Regions from separate parts of the Paenibacillus sp. 7516 genome, predicted to be linked through region 2. Evidence: riboswitches for the same ligand, from Rfam matches in the RefSeq annotation. Region 2 holds a riboswitch; the other holds the start of a gene.
What was found. Region 2 has a riboswitch for ZMP and ZTP ahead of CHI14_RS04510 (bifunctional 5,10-methylenetetrahydrofolate dehydrogenase/5,10-methenyltetrahydrofolate cyclohydrolase). Riboswitches for the same ligand answer to the same signal wherever they lie in the genome.
Positions count from the first base shown of each region.

Region 1: it holds a riboswitch for ZMP and ZTP, as region 2 does, so the genes downstream of both, CHI14_RS21900 (TIGR01440 family protein) here and CHI14_RS04510 (bifunctional 5,10-methylenetetrahydrofolate dehydrogenase/5,10-methenyltetrahydrofolate cyclohydrolase) in region 2, are expected to answer to the same signal.

Region 1 is NZ_NPBI01000024.1:518,631-521,746, forward strand. It holds gene CHI14_RS21890 (manganese efflux pump MntP) at 1-503, shown strand, start outside; gene CHI14_RS21895 (low molecular weight protein arginine phosphatase) at 629-1,201, shown strand; ZMP/ZTP riboswitch at 1,339-1,420, shown strand; gene CHI14_RS21900 (TIGR01440 family protein) at 1,563-2,156, shown strand; gene CHI14_RS21905 (serine hydroxymethyltransferase) at 2,386-3,116, shown strand, end outside.
Region 2 is NZ_NPBI01000006.1:234,724-237,839, reverse strand. It holds gene CHI14_RS04520 (helix-turn-helix domain-containing protein) at 1-315, shown strand, start outside; gene CHI14_RS04515 (hypothetical protein) at 340-963, shown strand; gene CHI14_RS04510 (bifunctional 5,10-methylenetetrahydrofolate dehydrogenase/5,10-methenyltetrahydrofolate cyclohydrolase) at 1,111-1,965, opposite strand; ZMP/ZTP riboswitch at 2,017-2,098, opposite strand; gene CHI14_RS04505 (ribonuclease domain-containing protein) at 2,279-2,668, shown strand; gene CHI14_RS04500 (barstar family protein) at 2,685-2,960, shown strand.

The sequences.
Region 1 (3,116 bases), on a different contig from region 2:
CCCTCGGGCTGGATGCCTTTTCGCTGGGTATTGGGATTGGCATGAAAGGCATTCGTTTGCGTGATGTGCTGCGAATCAGTTTGGTTACGGCCTTGTTTCATGTCATCATGCCGCTGATCGGCATGTACACGGGAAAATACGTCAGCTCTCTCTTGGGAGATATTACGACGTATGCTGCAGGCGGATTGCTGGTTCTGCTTGGGGGTCACATGATTCTGAATGCATTTCGTGAAGGTGATACCAAGCTGGTGGACCATCGCTCCATGCTCGGTGTGATTTTATTTTCACTCAGTGTGAGTGTGGATTCGTTTTCCGTTGGGGTGTCCCTCGGCATGTTTAGCAGTGATCTGGTGCTGACCGTACTTGCCTTTGGTGCATGCGGTGGAATCATGTCCGTCATGGGACTGCTGCTGGGAAGACGAGTAAGCCAGAACCTTGGTGATTATGGTGAAGCGATTGGCGGAGCCATCCTGCTTGCGTTTGGACTGTTGTTTATTTTTTAATAGTCATAGAGCGGAACAGCTGGAGCCCCTTGTGCAGTCATAACCGATACTCTTTAAATTTTCATCATTTAAAATTAAAATATTGCATCATTCGACAACATTTGCGAAATGGGGAGGCTATCACAATGAAACATATTTTGTTTGTATGTACAGGGAATACGTGCCGCAGCCCCATGGCGGAAGGGCTTTTGCGCAAGCTGGCAGCGGAACGGGGCATTCAGGTAGAGGTTCGTTCTGCAGGTGTGGCAGCAGCATCGGGAATGCCAATTTCCCGTCATGCCGAAGCAGTATTAAGAGATCACCAGGCGGAAGGGCCTGGTCATTCCACACAGCTTAACGCGAGCCTGATGGACTGGGCAGATTTGGTCCTTACGTTAACGCGGAGCCATAAACAGCATGTCATGCAGGTTTTTCCGGATTCGGTACACAAGACGTACACGCTGAAAGAATATGTGGAGAATGATAATCAGGTTCTGAATGACCTTCAGGAACTGGACAGCCTGTTCGCCACACTGGAACTGAAGCGTGCACTGGGTCAGGAGATTCTGGCATCAGAACGTGAGCGCGTGATCGAGATTCGGCAGCGTATTCCAAGCTTTGATATATCTGACCCGTTTGGCGGCAGTCGAGATGATTACAATATCGCCGCTGCGGAGATCAGAACTGCGCTGGATCGCCTCCTGGACAAGTTGGGATAAACCGGGATTGTGCAGGTCATAGTAATTGGGCAGGGAAGATTGAATCTTCAAATTAATTTGTTATGCAAAAACGAACACGTAGTGTAAATTACCCGTTGATTTTAAGCGTGGGTTGTTTTATGATGAAGGGGAAAACAGGGATCCGGTGTAACTGGCGACGAAGTGGGCACAACCACAATGGAGCACCGGAACAAACGGCCGGTCGCCTGGGCAAAAGAGCAATTCTGCGATACCCGCAGACTGCTCTTTTTTTCGTCTTTCATCTGATTATTCGCTATAATAGTACCTGAAATGCCGTGCTTGAATACAAGAGCGGGCAGCCGTGAGGGAGTCAGGCATGATTTTATCGGGAGGCGATAGGATGACTATTGAGTTAGATTCGGATCAACCCGGATTGCAGGAACAGACCGTAACCATTCTGCGTGAACTGGCACTTGCCGGAAAGCTTGGACCTGGACAGATCGTTGTGATCGGTACAAGCACAAGCGAGGTTGCAGGCCAAAAGATTGGTACGAGTGGTGCCGTTGATGTAGCACAGCAGCTTCTTGCAGGGATTCGCGAGGTGCAGCAGGAATTCGGTTTTGAGCCTGTGTTTCAGTGCTGTGAACACTTGAACCGCGCATTGGTGATGGAACGTTCACTGCTCACACGTCTTGGTTTGACTGAAGTGGGCGCCGTACCGGTTCCCAAGGCAGGCGGTTCCATGGCATCCGCAGCATATCGTTCGCTGAGTGATCCTTGTCTGGCTGAACATGTGCAGGCTCATGCAGGAGTAGATATCGGGGAAACGATGATTGGCATGCACTTGCGGCATGTGGCAGTCCCCTTCCGTACAACACTTCGCTATATCGGGGAAGCCCGTGTGACGACAGCTTTGACCCGTCCGAAGCTGATTGGCGGCGAACGTGCGGTGTATCAGATGGAAGAACAACCAGATTCGACATTTTGCGACTAAATCTTCAACCTACTATAAAGCGAAACTGAAAGGTTACACTCCTAACTCCGATTGCAGTACCATCTTCCGATCGCTGTTATCCCCAGATTTTTTGAATCCCCTTTTAAAGGGGAAATCCGGTGATAAAGGCGAACACTTCGTTTCTTTAGATTGGTCCTGCACTCTCCGTTTTCGTGTAAACATCAATTTTGCTTTATAACTTCACTAATATACTGGGAGGAATTTAAACATGGAACAATTGCGTAAGAATGACCCTGCAGTACTTGAAGCGATGAATTTGGAGTTGAAACGCCAACAGAACAACATTGAGCTGATTGCATCCGAGAACATCGTAAGTGAAGCGGTAATTGAGGCGCTTGGATCTGTACTGACGAACAAGTACGCTGAAGGATACCCAGGCAAACGTTATTATGGTGGCTGCGAGCACGTGGATGTCGTGGAAGATATCGCACGTGACCGTGCGAAGGAACTGTTTGGAGCTGAGCACGTAAACGTACAGCCTCACTCTGGAGCACAAGCAAATATGGCAGTTTACCTTGCAGCATTGAAACCAGGTGACACGGTACTGGGTATGAATCTTGCCCATGGTGGACACTTGACTCACGGCAGCCCGGTGAATGCATCTGGTTTGCTCTACAACTTCGTGGCATATGGCGTACAGGAAGATACATTCCTGATCGATTATGATGAAGTGCGCAAAGCAGCGTTCAAGCACCGTCCTCGTCTGATTGTTGCAGGCGCAAGTGCATACCCGCGTACGATTGATTTTGAAAAACTCGCTTCTATCGCAAACGATGTAGGTGCATTGTTCATGGTGGACATGGCCCATATTGCAGGACTGGTTGCTGCTGGATTGCATCCGAGCCCGGTTCCACATGCCCATTTCGTAACAACGACAACACACAAAACGCTGCGCGGACCTCGTGGCGGTATGATCCTGTGCCGCAAATCTTGGGCAGC
Region 2 (3,116 bases):
GAGATCATGCGGAATCTGCAGATGCATCCTGCGCAGAAGATAAGCATACCGGAACTTGCGAACCGATGCTGTTTATCCACCTCACGCCTCTCTCACTTATTTAAGGAGCAGGTAGGGGATACGATTCTAAATACAGTTCACAAGTTTAGGTTGGAGAAGGCAGCGCAGCTTCTCGCTGGAACGAACCGGCAAATCGCAGAGATCGCTGCGGATGTCGGATTCGACTGCGGTATACATTTTACAAGAAAATTCCGTGAAGCCTTTGGGGAGACACCATCGGCATTTCGTAAACGAAAAAATAACCTTCAAGCTTGATTGTTAGAGGAGGACAAGTGCAGCATGAACCTTTTTCACATCGAATCCACCATACACGGAACTGATCGAACTGCAGCCTTCCTGGAAGATAACTTTATTGGGATCGATTGGCCAGCTACAGGGGATTTGGAACAACTGCCGGATGAAGAATGGAAAGAGCAAATCAGGCAGCATTACGCAATACCTGAATCGGAACTGAGCGGAGTAATAGCTAACCTACAGACATTTGTAAACATCATGCAGGATGGAGATCATGTCTTAATTCATGACGATGAGTGGATATATGTTGGGGATGTGGGTGACTATTTTTACGATGATTCCGTTAGCACTGGAGAAGATTCGATATGTCATCGGCGAGGCGTAACGTGGTTGGGGCGAATTCCACTGACAGAGATAAACGATAAGGTGCGTGCTCTGATTTCGAATGATTCCATCATTTCAGCATTCGAGTATCCACTTTCACAGGCTCAATTGGATCCGTGGCTTTCAAGTACTCCCGAAACGGAAACGACAGTTCAACATCCGGTTTGCGTAGATGACGGGACAGTACAGGAAGCTCTCGATGTACTAAAGAATGCATTACAGAGCGAAGACGAGGAACTTCGTATTCGTGCGGCGACGGCCATTTTACAATATGCCAAAAAATAAAAAGAACATGAACAGATAAGCAGTAACGAAAATGGTATTAGCACACGTACGCACTCACTTTCAATGCACATTACCCCTTATGTCTTTACAGAGTGAAGCACGCAAAGCCCTTAAGAAAAGAGTGAGCTTTGCGTGCTTTCGTACATATTATGATGTTTTTATGGATTGCATGCAGGCTGATTTGATGGTGTGTTCGATCAGCGTAGCGATGGTTACGGGACCCACCCCACCAGGGACGGGTGTAATGGCAGATGACGGAGTCAAGCAGGATGAATAGTCCACATCACCGATATTGCCTTTATTGTAGCCTGCATCAACGACAACTGCACCAGGTTTAATCCAGCTTCCTTGTACAAAACAGGGTTTGCCAACGGCAGCAATCACGATATCTCCCGACTTCACGATTTCTTCCAGATTGACGGTTTTGGAGTGACAGGTAGTTACCGTTGCATTTCGGTTAAGCAGCATGGCTGAAACGGGCTTACCCAGAATTGGACTTCTTCCTATGACCACAGCATGCTTGCCTTCAATTGGAACGTTATAGAAATCCAGAATACGGATAATCGCTTGTGGTGTGCAGGATGGAAAAGCGGCGACTCCAAAGGCATTTAACGCAAATCCTAGGGTGGTAACGCCATCCACGTCTTTCTCTATGCTAATTGCATCAAAAGCGGCTCTTTCATCGATATGCTGCGGTACCGGGTGCTGCAATAGAATGCCATGTACGGATACATCTTCATTTAATTTGGTTATCTCCTGAATCAATTGTTCCGTTGTAGTCTCTGCAGGCAAAACCACTTTAATGGAATGTACACCTATTCGGGCACATGCATTGCCTTTCATTCGTACATATGTTTCTGAAGAGGGGTCATCACCGACCAAAATAGTAGCTAGACAAGGCGTGATTCCTTTCTCCTTCAACATGGCAACCTTCGCAGTCATCTCTTCCTTCATGAAGTCCGCTACCGTTTGTCCACTCAACATTAGCTTCTCTGTACTCATGCTCATCATCGCCCTTTCCAAATAAAAAGAGGCAAGGAAATAAAACTTCCTTACCTCTGCCCAGGCGTACGGCTTGATTAGACATCATATGCTCCCTCACGGTTCACCGTGTTCGCCAGTTACATATGACCATAACAATATTAAATTGATAGTACTTCATTTTGAAATTGACTTCAATCCTTTTAACATTTAGCTATACTTGGAACTGTGTCTAGATTGGTATATACTTTTTTGAGTTAAGAAGATTAAAAGGAGATTATAAGCAGTGTATATTAAAAAATGGTTAGGTGCTGTACTCATTATTCTTGCGACGATGCTGTTCGCAGGCTGTTCGCTTGAATCGCTATCTGTAGATGATTCGACCCAGACTCAAGCTGTCTTGAACCAATTTGACGAAGTCGCCAATTATCTTGCCGAGCATCAGGAACTTCCGGATAATTATATTACCAAGAAGGAGGCCAGAGCTTTAGGCTGGGAACCAAGTGAAGGAAATCTGCAAGATGTGGCCCCTGGCAAGAGTATCGGCGGCGATATTTTTCAGAATCGGGAAAGCTTGTTACCCAAGAAAAAGGGAAGAACGTGGTACGAGGCAGATATCAATTATTCCGGTGGAACCCGGGGAAGTGACCGAATCCTCTATTCCAGTGATGGCTTAATATACAAGACAACCGATCATTATCGCACGTTTGAACAAATCAAATGACCAAAGGTAGGATGGTATGAAGACAGTAATCATTGATGGAAATGATGTTCATGGAAAAGAAGAGCTGCATGATATTCTTCAGGCGAAGCTGGGGTTAAATGAATCTTACGGGCGGAATCTCGATGCGTTATGGGATGTCATTACAGGCTTCATTTCAATTCCACTAACCATTCAATGGGTTAATTTTGAGGCCAGCAGGGCTGTGCTTGGAGAATACGCTGATCAGCTAGTGGAATTAATGCGTGACGCAGAAGAAGAGCTGGATCAGTTTCAATTGGATCTGAAAATGTAAAAATCGAACGGGCAGTCCGCTGAGGACTGCTTTTTTTATTGTGCAACATGTTCCTTGAGATTTCCGTTAATGAGTTTAGGAATCCATAGGAGGTGAGGGTCATCCCCAGGAAGTTGTTGTACTTCATTTATGTTCTATCACTGGTTAGTCTGACAA